Regions from separate parts of the Paraburkholderia sp. RAU2J genome, predicted to be linked through region 2. Evidence: predicted binding sites of a transcription regulator. Region 2 holds the regulator's gene; the other holds the start of a gene.
The links. The regulator LexA, encoded in region 2, represses DNA repair genes until DNA is damaged. The targets are predictions, from matches to a motif close to ACTGTATNNNNATACAGT.

Region 1 (9,769 bases), 2.8 Mb from region 2:
TACATTCCGCGCGCTCGCGGCCGCACATGCGGCGATGGTGGCGGCGCGCAACGTCGACGAGTGGGTGCGCGCCGATCTGGAATTTCATTTGAGCGTGCTGACCGCGTGCAGCAACGAATTGCTGATCCCGCTCGGCACGCTGATCGAGCGTACGTTGGAGGCGCAATTGCGCCTGAATGCGAAACGCGCGGACGTGTTCAACGCGTCGCTGGCCGAGCATACGGCGGTGTTCGACGCGATTCGCGAGCGCAACGCCGCTGCCGCGCGTGCGGCGATGGCGTCGTTGCTCGGGGTGACGCGAGGGCGGATCGAGGGGTGATCGAAGGCGCGTGGCCGCGTTCAATCCATCGCGGCATGCGCGACCGACGCATCCGGCGCCTTGTGCGAAGGGCGGATCAACAGCAGTAGCGGGATCACCAGCAACGTCGCCACGAACATCAGCTTGAAGTCGTTCAAATAGGCGATCATCGACGCCTGCTGTGTGATCGAAGCGTTCAGCGCCGCGATATCGTAGGCCGAGCCACTGCTGAGCATCGGCTGCATCGCGGGATTGAACGGCGTGACGTTCGCCGCGAGGTCCGCGTGCGAGATCTGCGTGTTGCGCGTCATCAGCGTCTGCACGATCGAAATGCCGATGCTGCTGCCGATATTGCGCATCAGGCTGTAGGTCGCGGTGCCGTCCGCGCGCAGTTCGGGCGCGAGCGTCGAAAAGGTCAGCGCGCTCAGCGGCACGAACACGAGACCGAGCCCGACACCCTGAATCACGCCCGGCCACACGATGTCCGACGCCGACAGCACGATCGTGTAATGCATCATCTGCCACAACGCGAACGCCGAAATCAGAAACCCGGCGAGCAGCAACAGCCGCGCGTCGATCCGCTTCAGCAGGCGTCCGGCGATCAGCATCGCGACCATCGTGCCCGCGCCGCTAGGCGCGGTGACGAGGCCGGTGGTCGCGACCGGATAGTTCATCAGGTTTTGCAGCATCGGCGGCAGGAGCGCGCGCGTCGCGTACATCACCGCACCGATCACGAAGATGAAGAAGGTGCCGGTCGCGAAGTTCGGGTCCTTCAGCAACTTGTATTTGAAGAACGAGCGCTCGCCGACTGTCGCCGTGTGCACGAGGAAAAACGCAAAGCTGATCGCCGCGACGAGCGCCTCGATGACGATCTCGGTCGACGCGAACCAGTCGAGCTGCTCGCCGCGATCGAGCATCGCCTGCAATGCGCCGATCGCGAGACCAAGCGTGATGAAGCCGAACGCGTCGAACTTGACGTCGTGTTTCGGCTCGCGCGAGGGCAGGAAGGTCGCCACGCCGAACAGGGCGAACGCACCGATCGGCACGTTGATGAAGAACACCCAGCGCCAGTTATAGCTGTCGGTGAGCCAGCCGCCGAGCGTCGGCCCGAGAATCGGCCCGACCATCACGCCCATGCCCCACACCGCCATCGCCTGGCCCTGCTTTTCGCGCGGATTGATGTCGAGCAGGATGGACTGCGACAGCGGCACCAGCGACGCGCCGAAAATCCCTTGCAGCAAACGCGACGCGACGATCTGCGTCAGCGTTTCCGACAGCCCGCACAGCGCCGACGACACCGTGAAGCCGCCGATCGCAACGATCAGCAGGCGCTTCACGCTCAGCCGGTCGGACAGCCAGCCGGTGAGCGGCGTCGCGATCGCGGCAGCGACGATGTACGAAGTCAGCACCCACGTGATCTCGTCCTGCGACGCGGACAGCGTGCCCTGCATATGCGGCAGCGCCACGTTCGCGATTGTGCTGTCGAGCGTCTGGATCAGTGTCGCGAGCATGATCGAGAGCGTGATCATCGGCCGGTTGAGCGGCGCGGTCGCGCTCGTCGGCGAGGAGGCGGAGGACATGAGTGAGCGGGGTCGGCGATATAGTAAGCATGCTTAGTATATCGGTTGCACGCGCGAGCGCCATCAGGAGTGATGCGGAGGCTGAATTACGCTCGCAGCCGCGCTCGAAGGCGAAAGGTTTTCGTATAATCCGCGCATGAAAACCCAACTCGAAGAGCGCTTCGGCTTCCTGGTCTCCGACGTCGGCCGGCTGGCAGGCAAGCGTTTCGACGACCTCGCGAAATCCTCGGTCGATCTGACGCGCGCGCAGTGTCGCGTGCTTGCTTATCTCGCCCATTACGGCGACATCAATCAGGCCCGGCTCGCGGATCTGCTCGAAGTCGCGCCGATTTCGGCGGGCCGGTTGCTGGACCGGATGGCGGAGGGCGGCTGGATCGAGCGCATCGCCAATCCGCAGGATCGCCGTGAGTATCTGGTGCGCATGACGCCCAAAGCCGGACGTACGCTCGGCAAGGCGCGCAAGGTGGGCGATGAGGTGGCGCTCGAAGCGCTTAACGGTTTCAGCGATGAAGAGGCGCAGCAACTGATCGCGCTATTGCAGCGGGTGCGCGGCAATCTGAGTCGCCTGGTGGATCGTTGAGGTGCGCATACGATGGCGTGGTGGCCCGCGCTTGACGATGCGCGGGCTTATCGCACGTGCCGTTACTTCGATTCGCTAGCCGGTGCGGTTCCCGATGGCGGGACCAGTTCGAAGCAGGCGGGTGCTTTCGTGCGCGCGTCTGGCAGCTGCGGGTCGATGCATTTGAACGCGCTCTGATCGCGCTGAACGAAGATCGTGTCGGCCGGCCCGGCGGCGCCGTGCGCGCCATTCACGACGGCGACGATCTTGTAGCCGTCCTGCAGCAGCGTGGACAGGGTGATCGGGCTTGCGCGCCACTGACTGTCGGTCGGTATCTGGGCCCGCGCCGTCAACGTGGACGTGACGCCTAGCAGCGCGATGGAAACGGTGGCCGCGGCGAGCGCGATGGTGCGGAACGTCATCAAGAACCCTCCTTGAAGTTGCGATCGGGAAAGCCAAAATAAAAAAAAGCCGCTGAACCTTGAGGGTTAGCGGCTCTTTTGCAACTGGCGAAGAATCGATGCGAGGAGGATAACTCACTCCATTGAAGACATCGTTTTAGTGATGTTAACACGGGCGGGGTGATGGCCTTGTAAGCGGTTGTTCGCACGGCTGACGTAACTCGCCCGCCGGTTCACCGCAGCAAAATCGTCGCTGAAAAACGAAAGGCCCGCTCTTGGTTAAGAGAAGCGGGCCTTGCGAGTGATACTGGTGGCGAATCAGGGACTCGAACCCCGGACCTGCGGATTATGATTCCGTCGCTCTAACCAACTGAGCTAATTCGCCGAAAGAAGCGAGATTATGCTGACGGCGCCGGAGGCTGTCAACCCCCCGGCGCACAAGTTTTTTAAATTACCCGGCCAACACGCGTTTCAGTCCTTTGCGTAGATGTCCGAGTCCTTGGTCTCCCGCACGAACAGCATGCCGATCACGAACGTAACCAGCGCGATCACGACCGGATACCACAGCCCCGAATAGATGTTGCCCCTTGCCGCGACGATCGCGAATGCCGTGGCTGGCAGGAACCCGCCGAACCAGCCATTGCCGATGTGATACGGCAGCGACATCGACGTATAGCGAATCCGCGTCGGGAACATTTCCACCAGCATCGCCGCAATCGGACCGTAGACCATCGTCACGTAGATCACGAGGATCGTCAGGATCACCACGGTCATCGGCCAGTTGATCTGCGAGGGATCGGCCTTCAGCGGATAGCCCGCGGCCTTCAGTGTCGCTGCGAGCGTCGTATCGAACAGTTTGCCTTGCTCCTTCGCATCGGCGGCGCGGCCGTCGAACGTGTTGACCACCGTGTCGCCGACCCGGATCTGCGCCTGCGTGCCCGCCGGCGCCGCGACGTTCTCGTAGTTCAGGCCCGCCCGCGACAGCGCGCTCTTCGCGATGTCGCAGGAACTCGTGAACTTCGCCGTGCCGACCGGATTGAACTGGAACGAGCACTGCGCCGGATCCGCGATCACGACGATCGGAGCCCGCAGCGTTGCGGCTTCCAGCGCCGGGTTCGTGTAGTGCGCGAGCGCCTTGAACAGCGGGAAGTAGGTGAGCGCGGCGATCAGCAGGCCGGCCATGATGATCGGCTTGCGGCCGATGCGGTCCGACAGCGAGCCGAAGAACAGGAAGAACGGCGTGCCGATCAGGAGTGCGATCGCGATCATGATGTTGGCGCTGCTGCCGGCGACCTTCAGCGTCTGCGTCAGGAAGAACAGCGTGTAAAACTGGCCCGTGTACCACACCACGGCCTGGCCGGCGGTCAGGCCGATCAGCGCGAGAATCACGACCTTCAGGTTCTTCCACTGGCCGAACGCTTCGGAAAGCGGCGCCTTGGACGTCTTGCCCTCGGCCTTGATGCGCTCGAACACCGGCGATTCATGCAGTTGCAGGCGAATCCACACCGACACGGCCAGCAGCAGAATCGACGCGACGAACGGAATGCGCCAGCCCCAGGCGCCGAATGCGTCTTCGCCCATTGCCGTGCGCACGCCGAGAATCACCAGCAACGACAGGAACAGACCGAGCGTCGCGGTGGTCTGGATCCACGCCGTATAGAAGCCGCGGCGTCCCGGCGGCGCATGTTCCGCCACGTAGGTCGCGGCGCCGCCGTACTCGCCGCCGAGCGCGAGGCCTTGCAGCATCCGCATGGCGATGAAGATCACCGGGGAAGCGATGCCGATCGCTGCGTAGCCCGGCAGAAAGCCGACCAGGAACGTCGACACGCCCATGATCACGATCGTGACGAGGAACGTGTACTTGCGCCCGACCATGTCGCCGAGCCGCCCGAACACGATCGCACCGAACGGCCGGACCGCGAAGCCCGCGGCGAAGCTGAGCAGCGTGAAGATGAAGGCGGCCGTCGGATTGACCCCGGAGAAGAAGCTTTTGCTGATGAAGGCCGCGAGCGAGCCGGCCAGATAGAAGTCGTACCACTCGAAAATCGTCCCGAGCGACGATGCGAAGATCACCCGCTTCTCCTCGCGCGTCATCGGCACGTGCGAGATTTGCCCGCCAACGCTAGCCATATGCTGTCTCCAATATTGATATGCACGCGGAGCGCCGGTAAAGGCGTTCCCGTGGAACCGATTATTGGAGTGGAAACTTACGGCGTACTGACGTCGCGAGGTGAATGGGCATAATTCGAAGTGCTGGCTTCGATTCGGCAACGTCTGTTAAATTCTTTCAAACGTTTCCGAACGTTCGCTCAACGTCTCTCAAAAATGTGTGCGCAAGTTTTTTCGTTCAGGGTGCGTTAGGGTAAGTCCCGCCCCGCTCATGCACGTGCAAACTGACACGCACGAGCGTCCCCGCAAGCCTCGGCGACTCCTGATAGACGTTGTCGTCGATAGTCAGCTCGCCGCCATGCATGGTCGCGATCTCGCGGACGATCGCCAGCCCGAGCCCGCTGCCCTCGCCTTCGCGGCCGAGAATCCGGTAGAAGCGCTCGATCACCCGCGAGCGTTCGGCGACCGGAATGCCGAGGCCGGTATCTTCGACTTCCAGATGCACCAGCCGTGCCGCCGCGTCGTGTCTCACCGTGACGGTGATGCGCCCGCCCGGCGGCGTATAGCGGATCGCATTGTCGATCAGGTTCGACAGCATTTCGCGCAGCATCACCGGATTGCCGTCGACTTCGACGGGTCCGTCGGGCGCTTCGTAGCCGAGGTCCATCTGCTTGGCGAGCGCGGCCTGCACCCAGTCGCGCACGGCGTTGCGCGCGACCTCGCTAACCTCGACCGGCGCGAATATCTGCCCCGACATACGGTTTTCCGCGCGCGCGAGCGCCAGCAACTGAGTGACGAGCCGCGCGGCGTGTTCCGAACTGGTGGCGATCTGTTCGAGCGAGCGGTGCACTTCCGCCGACACGTCCTGGCGCAGCGCCAGCTCGGCCTGCATGCGCAAGCCGGCGAGCGGGGTTTTCATCTGATGCGCGGCGTCGGCGATAAAACGCTTTTGCAGTTCCATGTTCTGTTCGAGGCGCGTCAGCAGATCGTTGAAGGACGTCACCAGCGGCTCGATTTCCGGCGGCGCGCGGCGCGCCTCGAGCGGCGACAGATCGTCCGGGCGCCGCGCGCGGATGTGCGCCTGCAGCGCATGCAGCGGCGCAAGGCCGCGCGAGAGGCCGAACCACACCAGCAGGATCGCGAGCGGCAGAATCACGAACTGCGGCAGGATCACGCCTTTGATGATGTCGTTGGCCAGCTGGCTGCGCTTGTCGAGCGTTTCGGCGACCTGTACCAGCACGGGCTGCGCGCCGGGCGTGCGCGGAAATTCGACGGTCGTGTAGGCGACGCGGATGTCGTTGCCGTGCAGCACGTCGTCGCGGAATTCGACGATGCCCGGCGGCGGCCGGTCCTCTTCATGCGGCAACGGCATGTCGCGCTCGCCACTCACCAGTTCGCCACGCGTGCCGAGCACCTGATAGAACACGCTGTCGACGTTGTCGGCGCGCAGGAAGTCGCGCGTCGAGTCGGGCAGCGCCAGTTCCGCCACGCCATTGACCGGATGGATCTGGCGGGCGAGCACGTAGGCATCGGTTTCGAGCGCGCGGTCGAACGGGCCGTTCGCGATCGACTTGGCGACCAGATAGGTGACTGCGAGGCTCATGGGCCAGAGCAGCAGCAGCGGCGCCAGCATCCAGTCGAGAATCTCGCCGAACAGCGAGCGCGGGCGTGCTGCTGCGGCGGCCTCCGTTTCGTCGGGCGGGGCGAACGGATTGGCGTAGCGCTCGTCGCGCGCCTCGTCGAGGTCCGCCGCGTGCGCCGCCGGGGCGCGATCTGCGCGCGCGGACATGGATGCCCTCTATTTGTAGTGATGACTCGCCGGCATCGCGCCGAACGGCGGCGAGGCGGACGGGTCGGGCTCGGTGGGGGCGTGGTTGCCGGCACCCGCGCCGGCGTGCGCCGCGGCTTTTTCGAGGCAGTAGCCGAGGCCGCGCACGGTGATGATGCGCACGCCGCTCGGCTCGATTTTCTTGCGCAGGCGGTGCACGTAGACTTCGATCGCGTTATTGCTGACTTCCTCGCCCCATTCGCACAGGTGGTCGACGAGCTGTTCCTTCGAGACCAGCCGGCCGATCCGTTGCAGCAGCACTTCGAGCAAGCCGAGTTCACGCGCCGACAAATCGATCACCTGCTCGTTCACATAGGCAATCCGGCCCACCTGGTCGAACGACAGCGAGCCGTGCCGCACGACCGTCGGGCCGCCGCCCGCGCCGCGCCGCGTCAGCGCGCGCACGCGCGCTTCGAGTTCGTTCAGCGCGAAGGGCTTTGCCATGTAGTCGTCGGCGCCGAGGTCGAGTCCTTTGACGCGTTCGTCGACGCTGTCCGCGGCGGTCAGGATCAATACCGGCAGAGTCGAATTGCGCGCGCGCAGGCGGCGCAGCACCTCGAGCCCGGGCATGCGCGGCAGGCCCAGATCGAGGATCAATAGGTCGAAAGTCTGCATTGACAACGCGGTATCGGCTTCCACGCCGCTCTTCACGTGATCGACCGCATAGGCCGATTGGCGGAGTGATCGAACCAGACCGTCCGCGAGTATGCTGTCGTCTTCGGCAATCAGAATTCGCATGATGCGCCAGCCTAGCCTTGCCGGCACCGTGGGTGTTCCCGGCGCACAGCGGTCTCCGAAAATTATTGTGGGTAGTTTGCGCAGCGCGACGGTAAAAATGCGTGTTCGCATGAGAATCGTGCTTGCCAAAACTACTGTTTTTTTATACAGTGTCTGGGTTTCGTGTGCTGTCCTTCAAAAGTGGACGGTACACCTGCCTCAGACGCCGTTCATCATAGCAAAGGACGATTCATGGAAGAAAGCAAGAAAGGCTCGGCTGGACTGACTGCTGAAAAGAGCAAGGCGCTGGCTGCCGCGCTCGCGCAGATCGAAAAGCAGTTCGGCAAAGGGTCGGTCATGCGGCTCGGCGCAGGTGAGGTAGTCGAAGACATCCAGGTGGTTTCAACCGGATCGCTCGGCCTCGACATCGCGCTGGGCGTCGGCGGTTTGCCGCGTGGCCGTGTGGTCGAAATCTATGGTCCGGAATCGTCCGGTAAAACCACGCTGACGCTGCAGGTCATCGCCGAAATGCAGAAGATCGGCGGCACGGCGGCATTCATCGACGCGGAACACGCCCTGGACATCCAGTACGCGGGCAAGCTCGGCGTGAACGTGAACGACCTGCTGGTTTCGCAGCCGGACACCGGCGAACAGGCGCTCGAAATCGCCGACGCGCTGGTGCGCTCGGGCTCGATCGACATGATCGTGATCGACTCGGTCGCGGCACTCGTGCCGAAGGCTGAAATCGAAGGCGAAATGGGCGACTCGCTGCCGGGTCTGCAAGCGCGTCTGATGTCGCAAGCGCTGCGCAAGCTCACCGGCACGATCAAGCGCACGAACTGCCTCGTGATCTTCATCAACCAGATCCGCATGAAGATTGGCGTGATGTTCGGCAACCCGGAAACCACCACGGGCGGCAACGCGCTGAAGTTCTACGCGTCGGTGCGTCTGGACATTCGCCGGATCGGTTCGATCAAGAAGAACGACGAAGTGATCGGCAACGAAACGCGTGTGAAGGTCGTCAAGAACAAGGTGTCGCCACCGTTCCGGGAAGCGATTTTCGACATTCTGTACGGCGAAGGTATTTCGCGTCAGGGCGAAATCATCGACCTGGGCGTGCAGGCCAAGATCGTCGACAAGGCTGGTGCCTGGTACAGCTACAGCGGCGAGCGAATTGGTCAGGGCAAAGACAACGCGCGCGAATTCCTGCGTGAAAATCCGGACATCGCTCGCGAGATCGAAAACCGTATCCGCGAATCGCTGGGCGTCAATGCAATGGCGGAAGCCGTGACCGGCGCGAGCGCTGAAGTCGCGGACGAAGAAGAGTAAGCATCAAGTGATACGCAAGGGCCGACCGTGGTCAGATGGCGGACGCCATTCGGCCGGCCCGCGCGATGACGGTGACGATCCGTTCGATCCTTTCGAATCGTTCGACGCACACGACCGCGCTGCGGGCCACGGCCAGCAGCGTGCGCAGTCTGAACCCTCGCAGTCCTCAACCTCGGTCCCTTCCGAGACCACGTACACCCGTTCGCGTCGCACTCCTGGCGAAGCGAAAACGGGGCAAGACGAAGCAAAAAAATCCCAACGTCCCGCACGTTCGCTGAAAGGGCGCGCGCTCGGCTATCTGTCGCGCCGCGAATACAGTCGCACCGAACTCGCACGCAAACTGAAGCCATTCGTGGAAGAAACCGATTCGCTCGACACGGTGCTCGATGCGCTGGAGGCCGAAAACTGGCTGTCCGACTCGCGTTTCGCGGAAAGCCTGGTTCACCGTCGTTCGTCGCGGCTCGGCGCGAATCGGATTCTCGGCGAACTGAAGCAACACGCGCTCGACCAGACACTCGTCGAAGAGGCGAGCGCGCAATTGCGAGAGACCGAACTCGCGCGTGCTCAGGCCGTCTGGCGCAAAAAGTTCGGCCAGCTTCCCGAAACGCCCGCCGAGCGGGTCAAGCAGACGCGCTTTCTGGCGGCGCGCGGTTTCTCGGGCGCCACGATCGGCAAAATCCTCAAAGGCATCGACGAGGAATGGGGCGGCGAATAGCCGCGTTGACTTCGGCTGCCGTTTTTGGGCCTTCCCTTCCGGCCTCACACCCATTTCCTTCGAGACAGGCTCCCAGCCTCGCTGGCCGCCCTTGCGGATTCCAACCTGTCTCAAATACCCAGTATGCTAAAATTCGTGGGTTTTCCAATCCGGCCTTTCCTTCCCGCATGCCGCTTTCCTCGCCAGTGTCCCGTCAGTTGCGCCACCGTCGCGCAATCAGAGCGGAAGCCTAT
Region 2 (9,769 bases):
AGCGCCCCGGCGAAAATGCAAGGGCAGTCCGACGACCAGATAGCCGATCAGAAAAAAGACGATGACGGCACGCACGGGCGAGAGGTCGTGACCGATAAATTCCAGCAGGGCGGGCAGACTGAATTCGGGCATGGACGCACGGGTAAGCGGGATCGGGTGCGAAGCTTCGAGCGGGCCATCGGACCATCCACGACGACGTGATGACTTATGCCGATTTAAGTCCACGCGAGTGCGCGGCGCAAGAAAAAGACTGTATAAATTTGTACCGCCTGCATGGCTTGCACGTTGCCTGCGCCGATACTTTCATCCGGCTTCGCTTTAATCGAACCGGTTTGCATCGCGCGGCTATCAGCGCTTGCGCAAGGGTTCGAGCAGCGGCTTCAAACCGTTGTGATCGATCTCCTGCATCAGGGCGAGCAGGCGGCCGATTTCGCCCGGTGGAAAGCCTTGGCTCGCAAACCAGTTTAGATAATGGCCGGGCAGGTCGGCAATCACACGGCCTTTATATTTTCCGTAGGGCATCACGCGCGTGACCAGCAGTTCGAGGTGTTCGGGATTCATCGCGGGAAGGATCGACACGTGGCCTGTTGAGTGCGAAAAAGTGGGCGATGCCCGCCCCGGTTCGCATTCTAGCCTCGATGCAGGCATTGCGCCGGCGTGGTAACGTCAGCGCTTTCCATTCACCTATTCAACAGGACAAGATAGATGGAACACCGCAGACTCGGCGACTCCGATGTGCAGGTTAGCCTGATCGGTCTCGGCACCATGACGTGGGGCGAGCAGAACACCGAGCAGGAAGCGCATGCGCAGATCGATTACGCGCTCGATCATGGCGTCAACCTGATCGACACCGCCGAAATGTACCCGGTGCCGCCGCGCGCCGAAACGCAGGGCTCGACGGAACGCTACATCGGCAGCTGGCTCGCGCAGCATCGCAGCGCTCGCGAGAAAATCGTGCTCGCCACCAAGATCGCCGGACCGGCGCGTCAGCCGCACAATCCGCGCCATATTCGCGGCGAGGGCAATCAGTTCGATCGCAAGAACCTGACCGAAGCGCTCGACGGCAGCCTGAAGCGCCTGCAAACGGACTACGTCGATCTGTATCAACTGCACTGGCCGGATCGCAGCACGATGACGTTTGGCCGTCCCGCTTATCCGTGGGTCGACGACGCGTACACGGTGCCGATCGAAGAAACGCTGTCGGTGCTCGCCGAGTTCGTCAAGGCGGGCAAGGTGCGCCACATCGGCGTGTCGAATGAAACGCCGTGGGGTGTCGCGCAGTTCCTGCGCGCGGCCGAAAAGCTCGGCTTGCCGCGCATCGTCAGCATCCAGAATCCGTATAGCCTGCTGAACCGCACGTATGAAGCGGGTCTGTCCGAGTACGCGCATCGCGACAACATCGGCTTGCTCGCCTATTCGCCGCTCGCGTTCGGCTGGCTGTCGGGCAAGTATGAAGGCGGCGCGCGCCCGGCCGGCGCCCGCATCTCGCTGTTCGAGCGCTTCGCGCGTTACAGCAAGCCGCAAGCGGTTCAGGCGACCACGCGCTATGTGGAACTCGCGAAACGTCATGGCCTGTCGCCCGCGCAGTTCGCGCTCGCGTTCGTCAACAGCCGGCCGTTCGTGACCAGCAATCTGATCGGCGCAACCTCGCTCGATCAGTTGAAGGAAAACATCGCCAGCGCCGAGGTGAAGCTTTCGCCGGAAGTGCTTGCGGAGATCGACGCGCTGCATGAGTTGCAGCCGAACCCGGCGCCTTGATGGGGTCGTCGAGCGTGGGTCGACAAGCCTGGTTCGAAGTGGTTTCGAGCGAGGCATGAACCCGCGCGGCAGCTCGCTTTGGCGTGGTCGCCAGAGCGGCTGCGATGTCGTTTGCTTGGGCTTCGCCCATACCGCCGCTTGAAGCGCGTGCCAACTTTCCGTCCTGCGCATAGAACATCCAGAACACACCGGGCGCGAACGCGATGAGCGCTTGCATCGATCAGCCGGATCGTCACGAGCGACGCCAACTCTTGCGCTAGTCATCGCCACGCCGGTAGGGGGGCTGATCTGCGCACCGGTCGCGTGTGCTCACATCTGAAAAGACCGCATTCGTCAGCTGGCAGGCAAATGTCCCTCCAGGAACCCGATTCACGACCTAAACTGAGGTGGACGGAGGCGAGCGGGAAGAACCGGGCTGTGGGTGCTGCAATGCTGCAGCGCACGCCCGAAGGAAGTCCTCCTGAGGGGCACCAGTGGTAGGATTCAGCCCGAAAAATCGAGCGCGGCAGGCCATCGACATGCCCGCCGCACACAACAGAGCGATAGGACTCAGGACATCGAATGGCGCAACAAAAAACAAACCCAAAACTCGAGCAGGCGCTCACGCGCGGGGATCTGGCAATCCGTCAGGCGAATTCGGCACGGGCGACAGCCTTGCTGCGCGCGCTGGGCAAGATGATCGTCGACGCTTCGGCGACCATCGGTGTGGAAGCGTTCACGCTGATTCCCGATGGCGACAAGATTTACGATCCCGCCGATGGACTGTGGCCGCAGGAACTGCAGGTTTCGCTCGATGGTCCCGTCGAGGAAGCCGATCCCGATGAGGTTCGGACCGTGCGCCTGATTGCCGACGATCCGGGCACGGTGTTCCGGGTCGAATGGCAGCGCGCGGATGGCAAGATCGGGCGCCAGGATGGCGGCCCGTTCGCGACGGTGGCGTTCATCTCCGACGTCGACATTCCGTGGACGGACGAAGAGGACTGAAGGGAATTGTTTTTCGGGCGCGTGCGCGGATGCTGGCACTGACGCGCCTCGGGTTGCCGCAGGTCCATCAGCCTGCACGCCAGCTGCGGCTATTGAAGTCATTCGACGTATTCAGTGTATTCGACAGGCGGGCGCTATTTCATCATCCGTCGTCGAAACAGAATCGCCGACACGACAAACCCGCCCACCGCATAAGCCGCCAGCACGGTCAGATGCAGAAGCGCGTTGTCGAGGGGCCGCCCGAGCATCGCCGGGCGCATCAGATCGACCGCATGCGCGAGCGGCAGCACGCCGGTCACCGCTCGCGCGGCCGCGGGCAGTTGCGATGCGGGAAAGAACACGCCGGAGAGCAGCAACATCGGCGTCAATACCAGCGTCTGATAGAACATGAAAAAGTCGTACGACGGCGCGAGCGCCGTCACGACCATCGCGATGCTCGCGAACGCGAGCCCGGTCAGCACGATCACCGGCAACGCCAGCAGCATCGACGGGAAATTCGCGTAGCCGAGCGCGCCCGCCACCAGCATGATCGCCGCACCCGACAGCATCGACTTGCTGGCCGCCCAGATCACCTCGCCCAGCACGATGTCACCGAGTGTCAGCGGTGTATGCATGATCGCCTCCCACGTGCGCTGCACGTGCATGCGCGAGAAGCCCGAATACATCGACTCGAAACTCGCCGACATCATCACGCTCGACGCCACCGTGCCCGCCGCCAGAAACGCGATGTACGACACGCCGTCGACGTGTCCGACCATCAGCCCGAGCCCGAAGCCGAGGCCGAACAGATAAATCATCGGATCGGCGAGATTGCCGAACATCGACGCGAGCGCGAGCTTCTTCCAGACCAGATAGTTGCGGCGCCATACCGAAATCCAGTTGACGGCGTTGGCCGGAAAGGCGGCGAAGGGCTCCTGTTTCGACGGCGTGTCGCCAGGGGGGTCGTAAGTGCGTGCGTCCATTGCGTGTCTCGTGCGGTGTCGTGATGGCTTCGGCGGTGGCGGTGTCTTCAATCCTGCATCTCGCGGCCCGTGAGCCGCAGGAACACGTCCTCCAGATTCGCCGGCCGGTGCAGATAGCGCAGATCGGCGCGCTGCTTGAGCCGCGCATGCACCGGCTGCGCGTCGTTCACGTAGCAGAACAGCGTCTCGCCGCTGATCTCGGTTCGTTCGACGAGCGGCGCCAGTTCATCGCGCAATGCAAGCGGATCGGGACCGAAGATCTCGATCACGTCGCAGCCGATCTCGGATGCGATCAGCTCGCTCGGCGCGCCTTCGGCAATCTTGCGGCCTTCTTCGATCACACATAGCCGGTGACAGAGGCGCTCGGCTTCCTCCATGAAGTGGGTGGTCAGCAGGATCGTCTTGCCGCGCGTGAGCAGCGAGCGCAGTCGTTCCCAGATCAGATGGCGCGCCTGCGGATCGAGGCCGGTGGTCGGCTCGTCCATGATCAGCACGTCGGGGTCGTTGACGAGCGCGCGTGCCAGCGTCAGACGCCGTTTCATGCCACCCGACAGCTCGCTCACGCGCGCATCGGCCTTGCTTTCGAGCCGCGCGAATTCGAGCAGCGACGGCACCATCGCGCGGCACTGCGCGGCGCTCAGGCCGAAGTAACGGCCGAACACGAGCAGGTTTTCGCGCACGGTGAAGTCGGGATCGAGATTGTCGAATTGCGGCACCACGCCGACGCGCGCCCGCGCGAGCCGCGCGCGGCCCGGGATCGGCTCGCCGCATAGGCGGATCGCGCCGGCGTCGGGTGCCGCGATGCCGAGCAGCATGCGCAAGGTGGTCGTCTTGCCCGCGCCGTTCGGGCCGAGCAGACCGAAGCATTCGCCGGCGTTGACATGAAACGACAGTCCATCGACGACCGTTTTTTCGCCGTAGCTTTTCTTGACCTGGTGGAATTCAATGGCGGCTTCAGGCATAACTCGATCGAGGCTCCGGGAAAGACGCGAATGGCCGGGAAGGCCGCCTATTCTAGGGCATCGGCAGGTTGACGTCGGTAGGCGGATAGCGATTCGGAGGCCGGGTTTTGCACTGCCGCATCCGTTTGCCTAACCACTGCGAAGCTCGCACAAGCCCGCGCGCACCGGTTTAGGGCGCACGGCCCGCGCACATAGCGTTTTCCATCCCTTGCAACCTGAATTGCGGCGCACCATGATTCATTCAGCCCGCGCTTCCTGCGCGAAGGGAGAAAACCATGGCGAGCTACCAAAAAATTCTGCTGTGTTACGACGGCTCGCGCGAAGGCCGCAAAGCGCTGCGTTGCGGCGCCGACCTCGCGTTGGACCTGAAGGCTGAAACGCATTTGCTGTCCGTGGTCGACATGCGCTCCAGCATTGCGCAAAGCGCAGGTCTGCTGACCGATGTGGCCTGCGGCAGCTTCGAAAAAACCGCGCGCGACATCCTGCAGGAAGGGGTGGACTGGCTCACCGAACGTGGTGTGCACGCGCAAGGGCATTTCGCGTTCGGTCATCCCATCGACGAGATTGCGAACCTCGCCAATGACCTGCATGTCGATCTCGTGGTGGTAGGACATCGCTGCCGCACCGGCTTGTCGCGATGGTGGATGGGGGCAGGCAACACGCCGCTGCTCGATCGCGTGTCGTGCAGCATTCTGGTGGCGTGTTCTTCCGCGCAGGAGCAGCAGCAAGCCGCGGCTTGATGCGGCTTGCTGCGTGGGGACGCGCGTATGGAGCGAGTGGCTGGCCGTAACGGCCGGCCGGTCATTCGTTCAGATTGATTGCGGCGAGCTTCCACGTGAACAGACCTTCGCGCCGGAAGACCGCCGAGTAGTGCGCGTTGGCTTCGCCGCGCCGGTAAGTGACGACGAACTCATTGAGGCCGCGATAGCCTGCCGTGGTTTGCCGAGATGCCGGGGCCGTTGCGGTGGTGGGGGTGTCGCCAGCGGCGGGAGAGGCAGGCGTTTGCGTGGCTGGGGCAGGCGGATGTTCGCCAGGATCGCCGCGCGGCGGCATGCCATTCAGTAAGGCTGCGACGCCGTCTGGTGTCGCATAGGAATCCACCAGCGGACCGATCAGCGTCACGCCGATCATCGCGCCGATGGTGGCCATTTTGCTGTCGTTATCCGCGTCCAGCCGGCGCGTCAGCATGCCTGCGATCTGCTCCTTCAGGCTGCCGCGCAACGCGGGAAAATCCACGTATTGATTGACGGTTTGCGCGTCGCGCGCATCTGCCGCGCGTTTGAGATTATTCAGCGCGATATAGGGTGACGCGTAAGCAAACCCGAGTGCCGCAATCACTACGACTACAACCAGCGCGATCAGCAGCGGCCGGGTGGCGGCGCCCTTGGTTCGTGTCGGACCTGTCATCGAATGGAACTCCCGATCAGATTGGATTTAACGTGGACTACGGCCCCGCAAAAACAATCCCATTCTATGCAAATATCCGAACAGCAGGTCTGAAAAGCGAGCACGACAACCGCGATGCGTGAGGCATGGTGCGGCCTCCATGGTGCGGCCTCTTTACTGCTCATGACACACACGCTCACGACTCGAAGACTGCACCATGCACATTGGCTTCATCGGCAATGCACCGGTCGATCATGCGGCACACCGCGTCGACCGTGCCCACCATGATCAGCCGCGACGGCCCATGATAGACGCGCACCGGCGCGCGCCGTGCAGGTTCCGCCGTATTCAACCCGGAGTTCAACGACACACGGGCAAACGCCGGCAACGACGACGGCAGGCTCGCCGTATCAGCGGGCGCGTCGAACAGCGACGCGGAGTCCTGAGCCGGTGCTTCGATCAATGAGCAAGGCACCACATTGCGCAAATGGCGCAAACGGCCGAACTGGCGAAAGGGCAGCAGGCGGGCAAGGCGTTCCATGAGTCTCTCCAGGCGATGCAGCGTTGATGCGGCGTGGGATTAAGCGAACAGGCGCGGTGGCTTAGAACTCGCCAGGGCGGATCAGCCCCACGGCGATGCCCTCCAGCGCGAATTCCGCACTGCCGGTTTCAACGAAAATGTTCTCGTAATCGGGGTTCTCCGCGATCAGCTCGAGGCCGTTCGGCCGACGCTTCAGGCGCTTGACCGTGACGTCGTCGCCGAGCCGGGCGATGATGATCTGGCCGTCTTTCGCCTCGCTCTTCTTTTGCACCGCGAGCAGGTCGCCGTCGAAGATGCCTGCGTCGCGCATGGACAGCCCGCGCACCTTCAACAGGTAGTCGGGCTTGCTCGAGAACAGCGCCGGATCACACGCGAAGTGCTGCGAGATATGTTCCTGCGCGAGGATCGGGCTGCCGGCAGCCACCCGGCCGATCAGCGGCAGCGACAGCTGCATGATGCTCGAGTGCGGCAGCGTGAACTGATGCGGTGAATCTTCCGGGCCCGCCAGCAGGCGAATACCGCGTGACGCGCCGGCGGCGAGTTCGATCACACCCTTGCGAGCGAGCGCGCGCAAATGTTCTTCTGCCGAGTTGGCCGAGCTGAAGCCCAGTTCGGCGGCAATTTCCGCGCGGGTGGGCGGAAAACCGGTGCGTTCGATCGCCCGGCGAATCAGATCGAAAACCTGCTGCTGTCGTGCGGTGAGTTTTGTCATGGCCACTGTATGTATGAACAGGTGACTGTATTTTTATACAGTATTCGGCGCAATTCAAGCTTTACTTTAAGTTCGTGACCCTGGGTGCCGTTACGGCGCCCGTAATCGGCGTCCAAACGTCCGTTTTCATGCCGCAACGCCTTATCCAGCTGTCATTACCACTTTTGCGTATTAAAGAATGAAGAAACATTATTTTTAATGATGAAAGCGCTTCGATAGACTGCCTTCCAGTTGCCGCTCATGTGCACGTGACCGCGACGCAGAACAACACCACGCTGGTTTCAGCGCACTACACGCGGAGAAAGTTCACATGAATCATCGACACACGGGGCTGGCTCGGAAAACGAAGCAACTCATCGCGGCGCTCGCGTTCGGCGCGGCCGGCGCGCTCGGCGCGATGACACCGGCGCATGCGGCCGACACCACACTGCTGAACGTTTCCTACGACCCGACGCGCGAGCTGTATCAGGAGGTCAACCAGGCGTTCGGCAAGGAATGGAAAACGAAGACCGGCGAGACGATCACCTTCAAGCAGTCGCACGGCGGTTCCGGCGCGCAGGCGCGCTCGGTGCTCGACGGCCTGCAGGCGGACGTCGTCACCCTCGCACTCGCCTACGACATCGATGCGCTCGCCGGCAAGGGGCTGCTCGACAAGGGCTGGCAAAAGCGCTTGCCGGACAACGCGTCGCCGTACACGTCGACGATCGTGTTCCTCGTGCGCAAGGGCAACCCGAAGCACATCAAGGACTGGGACGATCTGATCAAGCCGGGTGTGTCGATCGTCACGCCGAATCCGAAGACTTCGGGCGGCGCGCGCTGGAACTACCTCGCGGCGTGGGCGTACGCGCAACATCAGCCGGGCGGCAATGCCCAGAAAGCGAAGGAATTCGTCGGCAAGCTGTATAAGAACGCCGGCGTGCTGGACTCGGGCGCGCGTGGCGCGACTACCAGCTTCGTGCAGCGTGGCATCGGCGACGTACTGATCGCGTGGGAAAACGAAGCGTTCCTGTCGCTGAAGGAGTTCGGTCCGGACAAGTTTGAAATCGTCGTGCCGTCGGTGAGCATTCTCGCCGAGCCGCCGGTCGCGGTGGTGGACAAGGTCGTCGACAAGCGCGGCACGCGCAAGCTGGCCGAGGCGTATCTGAACTTCCTGTATAGCGAGCAAGGCCAGGAGATCGCCGCGCGCAACTTCTACCGTCCGCGTTCGAACAAGGTGCCGGCCGACCTGACCGCGAAGTTTCCGAAGCTGAAGCTGTACACGGTGGACGATTCGTTCGGCGGCTGGGCCAACGCGCAGAAGACGCACTTTGCCGACGGCGGTGTGTTCGACTCGATCTACCAGCCTCAATAACGCTGTCGATGCCCTAACCGGCATCGATACACCGGCGCGGCGGCGCGCCACTTCCGGGCGCGCCCAGTGGGCGCGCTTCTGGCCAACCGGAATCCGGACCCGTTGGCCGAAGATCAAACGCCAGCATCAACCTGAACGAGTATCCAGCATGACGACGTTGACCTTCCGAAAGCCGAGTGCATTGCCCGGCTTTGGCCTGACACTCGGCATCACGGTGGCTTATCTGAGCCTCGTGGTGCTGATTCCGCTTGCGGCGACCTTTCTCAAGACCGCGACGCTCGACTGGGACCAGTTCGTGCGCGCGGTCACGTCGCCGCGGGTGCTCGCGTCGTACCGGCTGACGTTCTTCTCGGCGCTCGGCGGCGCGCTGATCAACGCGGTGTTCGGCTTTCTGGTCGCGTGGGTGCTGGTGCGCTACACGTTCCCGTTCAAGCGCATCGTCGACGCGGTGGTCGATCTGCCGTTCGCGCTGCCCACGTCGGTCGCCGGCATTTCGCTCGCGGCGGTGTACTCGGGCAACGGCTGGATCGGGCAGTTTCTCGAACCGCTCGGCATCAAGATCGCCTTCACGCCGGCGGGTGTGCTGGTCGCGCTGACCTTCATCGGCTTGCCGTTCGTCGTGCGCACGGTGCAACCGGTGCTCGAAGAGTTCGAGCGCGAGCAGGAAGAGGCCGCCGCGTGCCTCGGCGCGACGCGCTGGCTGACGTTTCGCCGCGTCGTGCTGCCGGCGGTGTTCCCGGCGCTCCTGACGGGCTTCGCGCTCGCGTTCGCGCGTGCGCTCGGCGAATACGGCTCGGTGATCTTCATCGCCGGCAACGTGCCGATGAAATCGGAAATCACCTCGCTTCTGATCATCACCAAGCTCGAGCAGTACGACTACGCCGGCGCGACCGCGCTGGCGGTGGTGATGCTGGTGGTGGCGTTCCTGATGCTGCTGTTCATCAATACCTTGCAATGGTACTTGCAGCGCCGCACGAGCCGCGGCAGCGCGGGCCCGGCGCCTGGCACGGCAACCGGTGTGGCGGCGATCGGCGCAGGTGTGCAATGAGCCGCCGTCCCGAGCATGACGTGAACCGCGCGGCGCCGAGCGCGACCGCGGCCGTGGCCCCGCGT

Region 1: a site for LexA is predicted at 7,647-7,664, ahead of recA (recombinase RecA). Genes of this name have one in related genera too.

Annotation. Positions count from the first base shown of each region.
Region 1 is NZ_RBXG01000001.1:707,971-717,739, reverse strand. Features, by position in the region: gene B0G69_RS03285 (FCD domain-containing protein) at 1-319, shown strand, start outside; gene B0G69_RS03280 (DHA2 family efflux MFS transporter permease subunit) at 340-1,878, opposite strand; gene B0G69_RS03275 (MarR family transcriptional regulator) at 2,015-2,458, shown strand; gene B0G69_RS03270 (hypothetical protein) at 2,521-2,859, opposite strand; tRNA gene B0G69_RS03265 (tRNA-Met) at 3,147-3,223, opposite strand; gene B0G69_RS03260 (MFS transporter) at 3,310-4,968, opposite strand; gene B0G69_RS03255 (sensor histidine kinase) at 5,186-6,736, opposite strand; gene B0G69_RS03250 (response regulator transcription factor) at 6,746-7,513, opposite strand; gene recA (recombinase RecA) at 7,745-8,821, shown strand; gene recX (recombination regulator RecX) at 8,829-9,536, shown strand; gene B0G69_RS03235 (DUF2889 domain-containing protein) at 9,704-9,769, shown strand, end outside.
Region 2 is NZ_RBXG01000001.1:3,511,118-3,520,886, reverse strand. Features, by position in the region: gene B0G69_RS16015 (hypothetical protein) at 1-132, opposite strand, end outside; gene B0G69_RS16010 (DUF3820 family protein) at 349-561, opposite strand; gene B0G69_RS16005 (NADP(H)-dependent aldo-keto reductase) at 706-1,758, shown strand; gene B0G69_RS16000 (hypothetical protein) at 2,320-2,742, shown strand; gene B0G69_RS15995 (ABC transporter permease) at 2,877-3,704, opposite strand; gene nodI (nodulation factor ABC transporter ATP-binding protein NodI) at 3,752-4,666, opposite strand; gene B0G69_RS15985 (universal stress protein) at 4,942-5,406, shown strand; gene B0G69_RS15980 (DUF2939 domain-containing protein) at 5,468-6,073, opposite strand; gene B0G69_RS15975 (hypothetical protein) at 6,249-6,593, opposite strand; gene lexA (transcriptional repressor LexA) at 6,655-7,305, opposite strand; gene B0G69_RS15965 (sulfate ABC transporter substrate-binding protein) at 7,616-8,656, shown strand; gene cysT (sulfate ABC transporter permease subunit CysT) at 8,805-9,704, shown strand; gene cysW (sulfate ABC transporter permease subunit CysW) at 9,701-9,769, shown strand, end outside.